One region of the Paenibacillus sp. FSL K6-0108 genome, then DNA from elsewhere that is predicted to be linked to it. Evidence: riboswitches for the same ligand, from Rfam matches in the RefSeq annotation. Region 1 holds a riboswitch; each other region holds the start of a gene.
The links. A riboswitch is a leader RNA that binds a small molecule or an ion and turns the genes downstream of it on or off. The one in region 1 is predicted to bind thiamine pyrophosphate.
Positions count from the first base shown of each region.

Region 2: it holds a riboswitch for thiamine pyrophosphate, as region 1 does, so the genes downstream of both, thiC (phosphomethylpyrimidine synthase ThiC) here and MHB49_RS05115 (ABC transporter ATP-binding protein) in region 1, are expected to answer to the same signal.
Region 3: it holds a riboswitch for thiamine pyrophosphate, as region 1 does, so the genes downstream of both, MHB49_RS20760 (thiamine phosphate synthase) here and MHB49_RS05115 (ABC transporter ATP-binding protein) in region 1, are expected to answer to the same signal.

Region 1 is NZ_CP150288.1:1,074,209-1,079,503, reverse strand. It holds gene MHB49_RS05130 (ABC transporter permease subunit) at 1-656, shown strand, start outside; gene MHB49_RS05125 (ATP-binding cassette domain-containing protein) at 681-1,457, shown strand; gene hisC (histidinol-phosphate transaminase) at 1,476-2,603, shown strand; TPP riboswitch at 2,709-2,811, shown strand; gene MHB49_RS05115 (ABC transporter ATP-binding protein) at 2,982-3,749, shown strand; gene MHB49_RS05110 (ABC transporter permease) at 3,736-4,581, shown strand; gene MHB49_RS05105 (ABC transporter substrate-binding protein) at 4,706-5,295, shown strand, end outside.
Region 2 is NZ_CP150288.1:824,981-830,275, reverse strand. It holds gene thiC (phosphomethylpyrimidine synthase ThiC) at 499-2,283, opposite strand; TPP riboswitch at 2,661-2,774, opposite strand; gene MHB49_RS04025 (IclR family transcriptional regulator) at 2,894-3,637, opposite strand; gene MHB49_RS04020 (alpha/beta hydrolase) at 3,996-5,024, shown strand; gene MHB49_RS04015 (Fe-Mn family superoxide dismutase) at 5,223-5,295, shown strand, end outside.
Region 3 is NZ_CP150288.1:4,622,556-4,627,850, reverse strand. It holds gene MHB49_RS20765 (ABC-F family ATP-binding cassette domain-containing protein) at 18-1,568, shown strand; TPP riboswitch at 1,702-1,811, shown strand; gene MHB49_RS20760 (thiamine phosphate synthase) at 2,048-2,701, shown strand; gene thiO (glycine oxidase ThiO) at 2,727-3,989, shown strand; gene thiS (sulfur carrier protein ThiS) at 3,952-4,155, shown strand; gene MHB49_RS20745 (thiazole synthase) at 4,159-4,926, shown strand; gene MHB49_RS20740 (ThiF family adenylyltransferase) at 4,923-5,295, shown strand, end outside.

The DNA of each region.
Region 1 (5,295 bases):
CCGCTCAGGTACTGGAGGCCTTCATTCGTCTGCTTCGTAACGGTGAACTACTGAACAATATCAGTATAAGCGCCAAGCGAGCTTTGGGAGGATTCCTCATTGGTGGGGGTCTCGGTTTCCTTCTGGGTGTGCTGAACGGCATCTCCTCCCTTGCGGAAAAGATCGCTGACTCCTCGGTGCAGATGATCCGCAACATTCCGCATCTGTCCTTGATCCCCCTCGTTATTGTGTGGTTCGGGATCGGTGAAGAAGCCAAATTATTTCTCGTTTCCCTGGGTGTATTCTTTCCGGTATATCTGAATACGTTCCACGGCATACGATCGGTTGATCCCGGTCTGATTGAAATGGGCAAAGTATATGGACTCAGCCGCTGGTCCCTTTATAAGGACATTATCCTGCCTGGTGCACTGCCTTCCATTCTGGTGGGCATTCGATATGCACTTGGCATTATGTGGCTGACCCTCATCGTAGCCGAGACGGTTGCAGCGGATGCGGGGATTGGATACATGGCAATGAACGCGCGGGAATTCATGCAGATGGACGTCATCGTCTTAAGCATTCTGCTATATGCTCTGCTGGGCAAGTTGTCCGATACCATCGCCAAATGGCTGGAACGGCGCTGGCTGCGCTGGAACCCGGCTCTATCCCGCAAGTAAAGCCAAAGGAGCGTGAATTAATCCATGAGCACAAGTCAGATCAGCCCTTTTCTTCAAGTAGATAGGGTTCAGAAATCGTATGATCAGCGGATGATTCTATCCGACATCAATGTCAATGTAAGACAAGGGGAATTTGTAGCCATCGTTGGACGAAGCGGTTGTGGCAAAAGCACGTTGCTGCGTCTGATCGCTGGGCTGGAATCCCCCTCTTCCGGAAGCGTTATGCTGGGTAACAGAAAGCTTGGCAGTACAGCACCCGAGACACGGTTTCTGTTTCAGGAAGCCCGGCTGCTGCCTTGGAAATCCGTGCTCGACAATGTACGACTGGGCATCCCCGACAAGAACAAGGAAGATGCACGCCAGTCGCTTCGCAATGTAGGACTTGAAGAGCGTGAAGGTGATTGGCCGGGGGTATTATCTGGCGGACAAAAACAACGTGTCGCCTTGGCACGGGCACTCGCTAGTCATCCACGCTTACTGCTGCTGGATGAACCGCTGGGTGCATTGGATGCATTAACCCGAATTGAGATGCAGCAATTAATCGAACGTTTGTGGGTAGAAGAAGATCTGACCGTCATTCTGGTCACGCATGATGTCAGCGAGGCGGTTGCGCTGGCAGATAGGGTGCTGTTAATCGAAGATGGTCATATAACGATGGATACCCGAATTACACTGGAGCGGCCACGCGTTCGGGACAGCGGGTTTGCTCATTTTGAAAACCTGATTCTGAATCGCTTGTTGACTCCTCCACAAGAGACACCACAGCAGATTGCCCAGAAACAGATATCATTCTCGATCTAATTCCACTGGAAAGAAGGCATGATTATGCAATCCCTCTCACCCGTACCCTCTCCTCCTGTTAAAGACCTGTTAAATCGAATCCCAGCTTATACGCCTGCCAAATCCATGGAACAGATCCGGCGGGAGTTGGGACTGGAAAGTGTCGATCGACTCGCAGCAAACGAGAATCCGTTTGGTTCCTCTCCCCTGGCAGCGGAAGCGGTCAGATCGCTGAGTTCCGATCTCTTGGCTCAATACCCCGACGGTTCCAGCCAACTGCTGCGTGACAAACTTGCGGAACGTCTGGGGGTGCGTACCTCCCAACTGGTATTTGGCAGTGGATCATTCGAGCTCCTCACCCTTACCGCCCAAGCTTATCTTAATCCCGGCGAGGAATCACTCATTCCGGTGCCCTCCTTTAACTGGTATAAGGGCGCTACGCTGCTGGCAGGCGGGGTCATTCATGAAGTGCCTTTGGTCAACCATTCACTGGACCTGGAGCAATTCCGGCAACGGATTAATACTTCTACCCGAATCATCTGGCTGTGCAATCCGAATAATCCAACCGGAACCATTTTCACAGCAGAGGCCCTGCTTGGTTTACTCGAACATGTTCCCTCCCATGTCGTGGTTGTCCTGGACGAAGCGTATTATGAATTCGCAGAAAATGAAGATTATCCTGATACGGTTAAGCTGCTGGAGCAATATAATAATCTGATTATTTTGCGGACCTTCTCCAAAATATATGGACTGGCCGGCCTGCGAATCGGATATGGCATCGGGAATGAAAGCATCATTGAAGGCATTAATCGGGTCAAACTGCCCATCAGTCTGACAGCCACATCCCAAGCCGCTGCTTCGGCCAGCCTGGATGATCATGAATTTGTTTCTCACTGCCTGCACTACAATCGTCAAGGACGGGAAACGTTAATGCAGTCCTTTGATCAGTGGAAATTACCCTACATCCCTTCCGAAACCAATTTCATCATGGTTGATCTGTTGCAGGATAGTGGTCCGATTACCAAAGAATTGTTGAACAGAGGCATCTCTGTCCGCGGCGGTGCCGAATTCGGTATGCCTACCTGGCTTCGGATTACGATTGGCACACCTGAGCAGATTGCCCGTCTGATCGTTGAGCTTGATTCACTGTTACATTCAAACGATTAGAATAGGTTACTTTCCTAACTCTCATTACGCACACTTCTTTTAAGCCGCCCTCTTTACATTCTGCTTGCATGTGATATATGCTGAACACACAACTGCATATCTTAATCATTGCACTAGGGGAGCCTTGCGGCTGAGACGAATCGAATGATTCGGACCCTTTGAACCTGATCTGGATCATACCAGCGGAGGGAAGTGGAGCGGCCTTTCAGTAAGCGGATTTTTTCATGTTGATGATGAAATTTAATGTGAATTGAACTTACAGACCCACTCATTTCTCCGGAAATGGGTGGGTCTTTTTCGCATTCTTCGGGCAGATCAGAAGGTGTAATTAAAGATCACGCAGTTTGAAGTTTGAATAATAAAGGGGAACGGATCGAGATGGATAACGACATAACCATTCACAACATGAGCTACGCTTTCCCGGGAAAAAGGGATTCCCCCGTGCTCTCCAATGTGTCGATGCGTGTAGCCAAAGGCGAATTTGTCTCGCTCATCGGTTCCAGCGGCTCCGGTAAAAGCACCCTTTTCAAGCTGCTGGCAGGCCTGCTTGAGCCAACCCACGGAACCATTGAAATTCCCTGGGTTCAAGAAGGAAAGCGACTGGGGCAGGTTGCCTACATGCCGCAAAAGGACCTCCTATTATCCTGGAGAACCGTCATGGAGAATTGCATGCTCCCCGCTGAACTTGCTGCAGATCGGCAGGATAAGGTAAGGATTCGAGCGGACATTCTTGCTGGTCTCGACAGATTTGGCTTATCCGGCCACGTGCATGCATACCCGGACGAGCTGTCAGGTGGCATGCGCCAGCGTGTCGCGCTGCTTCGTACGTTGTTGACAGGTGGCGAACTCATGCTGCTGGATGAACCATTCGGCGCACTCGATGCCCTAACCAAACGGGAGATGCATCGCTGGCTGCTGGAGCTCTGGGAAGGTCTGGGCAAAACCGTGTTGTTCATCACACATGACATTGAAGAAGCCCTGCTGCTCAGTGATCGGATTATTCTGTTAACTCCGGTGGGCCAAGGCCAACAGCTGCAGGATCTGACGGTACCTTTGCCACGTCCAAGACATTCGGACATGATCTACGAACCGGCTCTCGTTCAGATGAGACGACGACTGGAGGAACAATTGCATGCGACACGGTAACTTGAGAGATAGCATGAAGCATAGCGTACGAGGTTGGCTTGCCCGTTATGGTCTGTTTCTTTTGCTCATGCTCTTGCTGCTTGTCATCTGGGAGTGGATTGTGCGTATGGGATGGGTGCCCTCCTTCATCATTCCAGCCCCGACGGCGATTGCCCGTTCGATGTATGAGCATCGCCACCTCCTGCTGGCCTTACATCTGCCCGCTACCTTGATGGAAATTGTCGTTGGTTTTGGCATGTCTATTGGTGCCGGAATTGCGCTTGCAACAGGCATGCATATGAACCGATCGATTGAAAAGGCCTTATATCCATTTGTTGTGATCAGTCAGACCATCCCGCTGATTGCCCTGTCTCCTGTCTTTATCCTGTGGTTTGGCTACACGCTGTGGAGCAAAGTCGCAGTGGTGTTCCTGATCGCATTTTTCCCGATTGTGGTGAGCACCTATGATGGTCTGCGCCAGGGTGATCCGGAGCAGCGTGAACTGCTGCTGACGATGGGCGCCAGCAAGTGGGATATTTTTCGCAAACTCCAGATTCCACTTGCCCTTCCCTCCTTCTTTTCGGGACTGAAAATGTCTGTGGTGTATTGTGTGGTCGGTGCAACGATCGGAGAATGGCTCGGTGGAAGCAAGGGCCTTGGTTACTTCAGCCGCAGAATGTCGAGCAATATGAACACGGATGCCATGTTCGCCGCCATTGTACTGTTATCCCTGCTCGGTATCGCCCTGTTTGTACTCATTGCTTGGATGGAGAAAAGATTCGGTACATCACGTCATGCAGGTAGAAGAAAAGCTGGATCATTTCCGGAGGCAGACCTACCAAAACAGACGTAGTGTGCATTGCCCAATCCACCTGCTATCGGCTGGAAACCTATTACAGCACAGCGTTATCCATATCTCCAGAATGTAGAATTTATGAATTATTAATCAGATAAAAGGAAATGAGGAATTTGAAGCTATGAAGAAAAAACATATTTACTCCCTGCTCCCCATTCTGCTCATGACCCTGTTGCTGATCGTCAGCGGATGCGGAAATACGGGTACCAACACACCTGCCACAGATTCAACTTCCAATGCAAAAGATACAGAATCATCTGCGGCCGAGAGGTCATCGGAATCCAAAGACAAACTGTCCATCATGCTTGATTGGTACCCGAATGCAGTGCATTCCTTCATCTATGTTGCTCAGGAAAAAGGTTACTTCGCGGATCAAGGTCTGGAAGTTGATATTCAGATGCCTGCCGATACCAATGACTCACTCAAACTTGTTGCCGCCGGGAAAATCGATCTGGCGCTGAGCTATCAGCCGCAAATCTTGCTCGCTCGTGGGGAAAACATTCCTGTACGTTCGATTGCAGCCGTCGTTCGGCATCCGCTTGTGCATCTGTTAACCGAAGCCAACAGTAAAGTGAAATCGCCAAAAGATCTTGAAGGGCTGACGGTCGGCTATTCCTCAATCCCCCTGTATGAAGCAATGGTGCGTACCATGATCAGCCAGGATGGCGGTAATCCCGACAAGATGAATCTGGTGGATGTGGGATTTGACCT
Region 2 (5,295 bases), 250 kb from region 1:
AATAAAAAGACTCTCGAATGAGAGACTTTAGAATGGTATAATTATTTTGTACAGCCAATTTGTGGTGGGAAATAGGTTGCCTCCGGTGGGAGGTGATCCTATGAACTTCTCTTTCAACGACGTAATCGTGTTCGCAATGCTAATTATTGCGCTCCTGACATACATCGACCGTAAAAAGAAGTGACCCGCCACAGGTTGACGGCCTGACAGGTCACTTCGTCTGAACTATGCTGCACTTGGAGGAATACCTACCGCAAATGCTGTGCAGGAGTAGCCATTGGCCTGGCTACTCTTATTTGTTTTTCACTTATATTCATTTTATTAAACATCTGAGAGACAATCAACCTATAACTGATAAAATATGTTGTGTCGTTATCCTTGTCCTTCGAAGTTAAGTGTGCGGACCACATACCAAGTAAGAGGCCGCTCTTCTCCGCAATCACGGAAAGGAACGGCTATTCACCATGTCAGGCCGCCCAGATTGGGCTGTAACGACGCCTAAGGGCGTGTCCGGTATTCTTCTGCCTTTTCCTGCATGCCCGCTGCCACGGCCTCATTCTCGGACAAGCCTTTGTCTGCCGCAAAAGCACGAATATCCTGCGTAATACGCATGCTGCAAAATTTCGGCCCGCACATGGAGCAGAAATGAGCTTCCTTGGCCCCTTCGGCTGGCAACGTCTCATCGTGGTAGGACAGCGCACGTTCCGGGTCCAGCGACAGGTTGAACTGGTCGCGCCAGCGGAACTCGAACCGTGCCTTGGACAGCGCATCGTCCCGCAGCTGGGCACGTGGGTGACCTTTCGCCAGATCAGCGGCATGTGCAGCGATTTTGTAGGCGATTACCCCTTCCCGCACATCATCCTTGTTGGGCAGGCCCAGATGTTCTTTTGGCGTAACATAACAGAGCATCGACGTACCGAACCAGCCGATCATCGCAGCCCCAATTGCCGAGGTAATATGGTCATATCCTGGTGCAATATCGGTTGTCAGAGGACCCAGCGTATAGAACGGCGCCTCCTTGCAAATCTCCATTTGCAGATCGACATTCTCCTTGATCTTGTGCATCGGCACATGTCCCGGACCTTCAATCATCACCTGCACATCATGCTTCCAGGCGATTTGTGTTAGTTCACCAAGCGTAGCCAGTTCCGCCATCTGGGCTTCATCATTCGCATCGTAGATGCTTCCAGGGCGCAGTCCGTCTCCGAGCGAGAATGCCACGTCATACCTTTTCATAATCTCGCAGATTTCTTCAAAATGGGTATACAGAAAATTCTCCTGATGATGCGCAAGACACCATGCTGCCATAATGGACCCACCCCGAGACACAATGCCCGTCATACGTTTGGCGGTCATCGGAATATAACGAAGCAGCACGCCTGCATGGATCGTAAAATAGTCCACACCCTGCTCTGCCTGCTCTATGAGCGTGTCACGATACAAATCCCAGGTCAGTGCTTCGGCTTCCCCATTGACCTTCTCCAGCGCCTGATAGAGCGGTACTGTTCCGATCGGCACAGGAGAATTGCGGATGATCCATTCGCGGGTCGTATGAATATCCTTGCCTGTGGAGAGATCCATCACCGTATCCGAACCCCAGCGTACCGCCCAAGTCATCTTCTCCACCTCTTCCTCGATGGAGGAGGATACCGCAGAGTTTCCGATGTTCGCATTGATCTTCACATGAAAATGACGCCCGATCAGCATCGGCTCACTCTCCGGGTGATTGATGTTTGACGGCAGGATCGCCCTGCCGCTCGCCAGCTCCTGTCGCACAAACTCCGGCTCTACGCCCTCACGAATGGCGGCGAACTCCATCTCCGGTGTGATCAGTCCCTGCCGTGCATAATGCATCTGGGTCACACAGCGCCCTGCCTGTGCTCGCAATGGTTTGCCACGCAAGCCCGGATACACCTCGGCTCCAGCTCGCTTCCCTCCCGGTTTCAAGCCGTTATCCTCCGGTTTTACCGTTCGTCCCTGATAGGCTTCAACATCTTCACGCTCCGTAATCCAGCGGGTACGAAGCGCTGGCAGTCCTGCCCGGATGTCGGCATGAAATCCGGGATCGGTCATCGGTCCGCTCGTATCGTAGACACGCAGCGGTTCGTTATGCTCCACCCCTTGGGGAGTGTTCGTGTCATGAAGGGCAATTTCACGCTCCGGTACGGCAATGTCCGGTCGCGAGCCCTGAATGTACACTTTACGGCTGCCCGGGAAGGGCTGAACCCGTCCGGCCGTACCTTTTTCCTTTGCCAACTGCTGATCCTGTTTGTCCTGTCCCATCGCTTCTTGTCCCGTTTGATTCCCTGTGCTCATCGCTCTTGTCTCCTCCTCATTGGTGGTTGCCTGGATTGTACTGCCTGTGCACAAGACCAAATCATCCACAACATAGAAAAAGATAGAGCGACCATACGACAGAATATAGGGACATGCAATTCAAGTAATACAGACAGTCGAAGCAAAAGGTCTTCGCCCCATGCCCGCCATCGGCTCCCCGCTCTCATCCAAAAGCATCTCTGGCACCGGCTTCTGCCTGTTTACTGTATAAAAAAGCCGGTTCCCAAGGGAACCGGCTTATGTCCATCACCAATAACGTACCTTATAGAGACTCCTTGGTGGAGCTATCCATATCCATAAGTTACATCATATGGTGTTCGTGGTCGTATCGCCGATTACTTCCCTACGCTGGTATGATCCAGATCAGGTGCAAAGGGTCCGGAATCTCATGCGATTCCGTCTCAGTCCGGACAATTCGGACTCCCCCAGTAACGTTAACAAGTTGCAGCATCGTAGCCGCAGATTCATATGCAATTCTGCTGACCCATTTGGGCCCTCCATTACAGAGTAGCGCAACCGAAACATAAAAACAACCTTTATATTCCAGAATATAAAATCAGGATAACATAAGTCCCATCTGCGCAGCAGCTTCCTTCAGCACAGGTGCGTATTCATGCAACGTCTCCTGCGAGAGGCGACTAACAGGCCCAGATACGGACAGGGCAGCAGCAATGTTGCCTTTTCGATCCATGATCGGTACAGATACGGCCGCGGCTCCCGGTTCACGTTCCTCGTAACTTGTTGCGTAGCCATATTCCAGAATGTCTTTCATCTGTGCCAAATATACTGCGGGATCAATAAATACAGGCCATTCCGGTCCATTCATCAGATCTTCGCGGTCCTCTTCGGTGGCAAAAGCCATCAGCACTTTGCTCGACGCTCCCACGGATAAAGGTAGTCTGACGCCCACCGGAGCCACACGACGAATCGCCTGATCACTCTGCACGGCTTGAATCCGAATCCGCTCACTACCGTCTCTCAGGTATAAGCTCACCGTTTCACCCAGTCGATCTCTGAGCCGCTCCATTGCAGGAAGAAGCAAAATGGCCGGATCATCGCTGCGAGACATATGGGCAGACAGTTCCCAGATGCGTATGCCGAGTCGATATTTCTCGGTGGCTGCATCCCTGATCACGAACCCTTTGTCCTCCAAGGTAGCCATCAAACGATGGACTGTACTTTTGTGCAGACCGATCTGACTGGCAATTTCCGTGAGTCCCAGATCACTGCGGGTGGTAAAACACAATAATATATCCAGCGCCCGTTCCACAGCCCGGACGGTTAGCTTTCGGTCTTCCATGGCAAGTTGCCCTCCTCATGTTTCATCACATGAAACTTGGTTACATAAATTATATGAGAAACGGTCTCATCTGTAAACCAAAAAGCGCCATTTAGGGCAGGAATAATTGTAAATATTTTCTTTTTATAAATTAGAATCCCCTGCATTTTGCACCCTAAGGAAATGATACCCATATATCTTCAGAACTATATAACAATTGCGTAACAAATGGCCTCAATCAATTGACTTTGACTATATTGGAACATACGATAAAGATATATTAAATTAAGATTTTGCTTCATATGTAGTCAGAAAAATCATTTATCCGCTCTGTTCGTCTCGTTGTTATCTTCATTTGATTTTTAAAGGAGGGGCAATCATGTATCCGACATCCCAGAGCGAAGCCCCGCTGCAAACGAAAGTGTCCGATCTGCCTTCTTCGTTATCACCGAGGCTGATCCGGTTCAAACATATTGTCGTGGCGTTGCTGCTCTCCGTTGTATTTTTTCTGCTCTTTTGTTTCATTGCACTACACGGTTATATTGCCTGGGTGTTATCCAATCCAACCGTAGCGCCTGTTTTCTCCAATCCCATGCAGGCGAAAAATATGAAGTATCAAGATATCACGTTTCCGGCAGCAGACGGCAGTCGGACGATGCAAGGCTGGTATATTCCAGCTGATGATAATGCAAACAAAACGATCATATTCAGCCATGGATATGGTGCGAATCGTGAAGAGACCTGGGTACCGATGTATGATCTGGCCCACTATGCTCACCAGCTCGGATTTAATGTGGTGATGTTCGATTATGGTTTCGCTTCACAGGTGAACAAGGCTGTCGCCACAGGCGGCAAAGCCGAGTCCCAGCAGCTGCTTGGTGCAATCCAGTTTGCGAAGCAGCGCGGAGCTCAGGAGCTTGTTGTATGGGGCTTCTCCATGGGTGCAGGTACAGCCCTGCAGACTGGGCTTATTACCAAAGATGTGGATGCCATGATTTTGGACAGCACGTTCCTGCTTGAGCCGGATACGCTGTATCACAACATCCATAATCAGATAGATCTTCCGCGGCAGCCTACGCTGGAGATTATGAACCTGCTGTTCCCGGTTCTGAACGGGACCGGACTGCAGCAGATCCCGTATCAGGAAGTCAAGAAGGAGGATTATCCTTTCCCGATTTTCTTCATCCATGGTACCGAGGATGAGAAAGCTCCTTATCCGATTGCGGAGCTGCTCGCTGCCAACCAGACCAATCCGTATTCCGACGAATGGATTGTGGATGGCGCGCATCATGAGCTGATCTTCCGGGAGCATCCGAAGGAATATCTGCGCCGTGTCTCCACATTCCTGAGTCATGTGACCAAGACGAGCAGTGATGATGTGGAAAATACCAATACCGGAGAATCATGAAGATTCGGTTATTCAAGAGCCCCTATGGGGCTCTTTTTTTATGTACACATAGGACAACATGCCTGAAGAATATACTTTTGGGACGTAATCAATGGCAGGTCTAACTTGTAAAGTAGAAATTGAACGTACCGGGCGATCCAATTTTATTCCTGCTGCTGGATTTGAATTCGAATTCATCTGAACGGAGGTTTACCGCTTATGAATTGGTATGGATATGGGCATCTGCTGCCCCTGCGGGTACTCGAAGAAGTCCGTTTCTGGAAAGAGCAAG
Region 3 (5,295 bases), 3.5 Mb from region 1:
AGGAGCAACCTCATCTTATGAGTTTATTGACAGTAGAGAACGTGAGTCACAATTTTGGAGACCGCACGTTATTTAAAAATGTATCTTTTCGTTTACTTGCCGGAGAACGTGTAGGCCTTGTTGGTGCAAATGGTGTGGGCAAGTCCACATTGATGAACATCCTTACCGGGAAATTGTTAAAGGACGAAGGGAAGGTCGAATGGACCCCCAAAGTTCGTTATGGATATCTGGATCAGCATACCAAGCTCACGCCTGGAAAAACGATTCGTGATGTGTTGAAGGATGCGTTCCTGCCATTGCTTGAGCTGGAGAAAGAAATGATGTCCATCACCGATCAGATGGCAGACGCCGATGCAGATAAGCTCGAATCGTTGCTGGAAGAAATGGGTGACATTCAGGAACAATTGGAGCAAGGTGATTTTTATCTGATTGATGTGAAAGTAGAAGAGATGGCAAATGGTCTTGGCTTGTCCGCCATCGGTCTGGATCGTGACGTGGCCGCGCTTAGTGGTGGTCAGCGTACAAAGGTATTGCTTGCCAAGCTTTTACTGGAGAAACCTACAGCACTTCTGCTGGATGAGCCGACGAACTACCTTGATGTAGAACACATTGAATGGCTGACACGTTACCTGAAGGATTATCCGTATGCGTTTATTCTGATTTCGCATGATACGGAGTTTATGAATGAGGTCGTTAACGTTATTTATCATTTGGAATTTGCCAAATTGACGCGTTATTCAGCGAACTATAACAAATTCCTTGAAATGGCCGACATGAATAAGGCGCAGCATATTGATGCTTATGAGAAACAGCAGGAATATATCAAGAAGCAGGAAGATTTCATTCAGCGGAACAAAGCCCGCGCTTCCACTTCCGGTCGTGCCAAGAGCCGTGAAAAGCAGCTCGGCAAGATTGAACGGATTGATCGTCCAGACGAAGCGGCCAAACCCACATTCAAATTCAAGGATGCCCGGGCGAGTAGTAAAACCGTCTTTGAGGGCATTGATTTTGAAATAGGGTATACGTATGCCTTATTGCCCAAAATGACGATGACGATTGAGCGTGGTGAGAAAATTGCCATTGTTGGCTGTAACGGTGTAGGTAAATCCACACTGCTCAAAACTATTTTGGGTAAAATCCCGCCAATCAGCGGAAAGACCTTCTTGGGTGACTATTTGGAAACAGCCTATTTCGAACAGGAAGTACGTGCAGGTAATATTACCCCAATTGAAGATGTGTGGAATGAATTTTCTCATCTGACACAGAATGAAGTTCGAGGCCATCTTGCACGCTGCGGATTGAAAAATGAGCATATCACCCGTCCACTTAACGCACTTAGTGGTGGTGAACAAGCTAAAGTTCGTTTGTGTAAACTTCTGATGCGTGAAAGCAATTGGATATTGTTCGATGAGCCTACAAACCATTTGGATGTGACGGCCAAGGCGGAACTGAAACGTGCCTTGCAAGAATTCAAGGGTACCGTACTGCTCGTATCCCATGAACCTGAATTCTATGAAGGTTGGGTTACCAAAACGTGGGATGTTGAAGCTTGGTCTGAGAAACAATAGTTTCTTTGAGCTATTCTTCCCACAAGTACACCAACTTCGAAAACCATATTTCCTTTTACTAGGGATATGAATGAATATAATAAAAGTACGGTGACAAAAAATGGAGTCTATGGTAACATAGGCTTCAGCTTCATATGAACACTAGGGGGGCCGCACGACGCGGCTGAGATGGAAGAATGCGATTCCGGACCCTTTGCACCTGATCTGGATCATACCAGCGTAGGGAAGTGGCGCGTTTTCAGCTAATGACAAAGGGTGTTATCGATGATTTTGCGATATTGCCTGCAAGATGAATCATGCGGTTTCCAGGTATACTACGTTGCGACTATGGATGGTTTCATAGTGGGTTATGCGTTATGTATAGAGTAATTGCATGCAACAGTCATTTAGTTGATTCATGAATTTTAAATTCGTGGCCACTCCCTACGGGAGTGGCTTTTTTTGTTGTTTTAGATCGGCTTAAATCATGCAAGAGGAGGGTGAACAGGACGGCAAACTTCCACAAACATGTAAAAACACAATCATTCGAACTGCATGTGGTTTCATCAGGTACAGGAGATAGGGACTCTTTCCTGAATACAGCTAAGGATATTTGGAGGTGGGTCGATTATATCCACATTCGGGAAAAAAAGCTGAACCCTGAGCAGCAGATGGATTGGGCACAAAATTTAAAAACACAAGGTGTTCCATCTAATCGAATTGTTATGAACGGCCTAGATCAGCTGGATCAACATGCTTTGTTTGGTGGTGTGCATTGGGGTCAAGCAGTTATTCGCCGCTATGATAAGGATGTGTTGAGGATAGTCGATCGGCCCCGCTTAGGGATATCGGTTCATTCGCTGGAAGAAGCAAAAGTTGCTGAAGAACGTGGTGCGGACTATCTCTTCTATGGGCATGTCTATCATTCAAGTAGTAAACCAAATTGTGAACCTAGAGGGCTTAGTGCATTGGCTGAGGTGTGCTCCAATGTTTCGATTCCGGTGATCGCGATTGGCGGGATTGGACCTGAGCATATTGCTGCCATTCGGACTGCTGGTGCCAGAGGAGCGGCTGTGATTTCAACGATTTGGACGAACGATAGGCCAGAACTGGCCGCAGCTTCATTGCGGCAGGCGATCGTGTATTCAGAGTAGTACGCCGAATCAAGGAGATGAGATCATGAGTGAGGAAGCAAAAAATAGAAGTGGGAATCGTTCAAATTTTCATCCAGGAACGGTACCCATGAGAAAAGCTGGAACCGAAATTCGAGGAAAACTGCATGCAGAAACCATTATTGTAGGCGGAGGAGTTATCGGATGTGCCATCGCATGTGAACTCGCAACCCGAGGCCATGACGTTCTTCTGGTTGAGCGTGCGCGAATTGCCGGGGGAACTTCCAGCGCAGCCGCCGGAATGCTTGCTGCTGACAGTGAGGAATTCACTCATGCTGTGATGGCGAAGCTTGCACGGCAAAGCAAAGCGCTGCTTCATGAGCAAAAGGAACGAATCAGTTCGCTTAGCGGAGTAGATATGGGGCTGCAACAGAGTGGTTTTATTACTCCTTTTCGTTCATACAGTGAGGTCAGCGATTACAAAAATAGCCGATCTTCGAATTTCTCTGAAAAACCCATTTGGTGGGATCGTGTCGCTGTTCAACAGGAAGCGTCATGGTTGAACAGGAATACGTACGGTGCATATTACAGACCTTCCGAGAGCGAAGTTCTTCCTGTCCATCTAACTCAGGCTTATGTCAGATCGGCCCAAGCCATGGGAGCAAGGGTGGTGGAAGGTGTTCAGGATGTCCGCTTGCATACGGATTTCAACGGAGTGCAGGGAATCAAGACTTCAATAGGAACGATGACATCGAAGAATGTCATTGTTGCAACAGGGTTACATGGAGATGAGTTGATGAAACAAGTGGACATTGGTTTACCTGTTTTGCCTGTGAAGGGTGAAATTGCAGCGGTGCAGTTCTCACCCCATCATGTTGGTTTCAGACCTGACAAAACGGTCTATGCAGAGGATATATATATTGTGCCCAAAGCCAATGGAGAAGTGTGGCTCGGTGCAACCAGCCTTCCTGGAAAAACAGATACAAAAGTCTCAGTTCAAGGCATTCAGAAATTGCTTACTGCTGCGACAAGCTGGGTACCTGGCATGAAGGAAGCGCATTTTCTTCGGGCATGGGCAGGAGTTAGACCTTCGACCCCGGATGGATTGCCCTATATAGGGGCTTGTGATAGTATTCCCGGCTTATTCGCTGCTTTTGGACACTATCGTAATGGCATACTGCTTAGTGCGATTACGGGCAGCTTAATGGCTGATTTGATCTACGGTAAAACTTCTGAAGAGTTGGGAATTCAGGATCTTAGTCCAAATCGTATGAACCGAAAGGAGATACTCAGTGAATATCATTGTCAACGGACAAACCATGCAAATTGAAGATAGCATAGATCGTGTGGACAAATTGCTCCAATCATTTAATTTGCAAGTTAAAACCGTCGTGGTTGAATTGAATCGGCAAATTTTAACACGTGAATATCATGAGACAACGGCAATAAAAGACGGAGATCGAATTGAAATTGTACATTTTGTGGGAGGCGGTTGAACTATGTTGAGGATTGGAAATTATACATTTGAGTCCAGATTGCTTTTGGGTACAGGCAAATTTTCGGACTTGGAAGTGCAAAGCCAGGCGGTTGAAGCTTCAGGTACGGAAGTATTAACATTTGCAGTTCGGCGTTTGAATCTGGAGGATCGGAACAAACAGCATTTTCTGGACACATTGGACTTAAAAAGGTATACGCTGCTTCCCAATACAGCTGGTGCTTCAACGGCAGAGGAAGCTGTGCGAATTGCTGAACTTGCTCGGGCTTCGGGTCTTTGTGATATGATAAAAGTGGAAGTCATCGGCGATGGAATCACTTTGCTGCCTGACCCGATTGAAACCTATAAAGCTTGCGAGATCCTGCTTGAAAAGGGCTTTACGGTACTGCCTTATATTTCGGACGATGTTATTTTGGCCAAGCGATTGCAGCTACTCGGCGTACATGCTGTCATGCCTGGGGCTTCGCCCATAGGGGCGGGGAGAGGAATTATTAATCCTTATAATCTGGAGATTATTATTGAACAAGCTGTCGTTCCTGTCATTGTGGATGCAGGACTTCGTGCACCTAAAGATGCTGCTCATGCAATGGAACTGGGAGCAGACGGTGTATTGTTGAATACAGCCGTCTCCGGATCCGGAGACCCAGTGAAGATGGCGAAGGCAATGCGAATGGGGGTTGAAGCAGGCAGACTGGCTTATGAGGCAGGCATGATTCCCGTAAAGCGCTATGCAGCAGCGAGTAGTCCGGTGGAAGGAATGGTTCATACATGACTAATCAGACACAATCCTCTGAGCAGGGAGACCGCTATTCCAGACAGGAACGGTACGCACCTATCGGTAAGGATGGTCAGCATCGATTGAATAACAGCAGAGTATTAATTGTTGGAGCGGGCGCGCTTGGCACGGGAATTGCAGAAACACTGGTACGTTCAGGTATTGGCCATATTACCATTGCAGATCGTGATTATGTGGAGTGGAGTAACCTGCAGCGGCAACAGTTATATGTAGAGCAAGATGCCATTCAACGAATGCCCAAAGCGATGGCAGCCGAGAAGCGCCTGTCTGACATTAACTCTACCGTTGAAGTTATAGGTAAAGTGATGGACGTCAGGGTGGATGAACTTGAGGAATTGGTTCAGA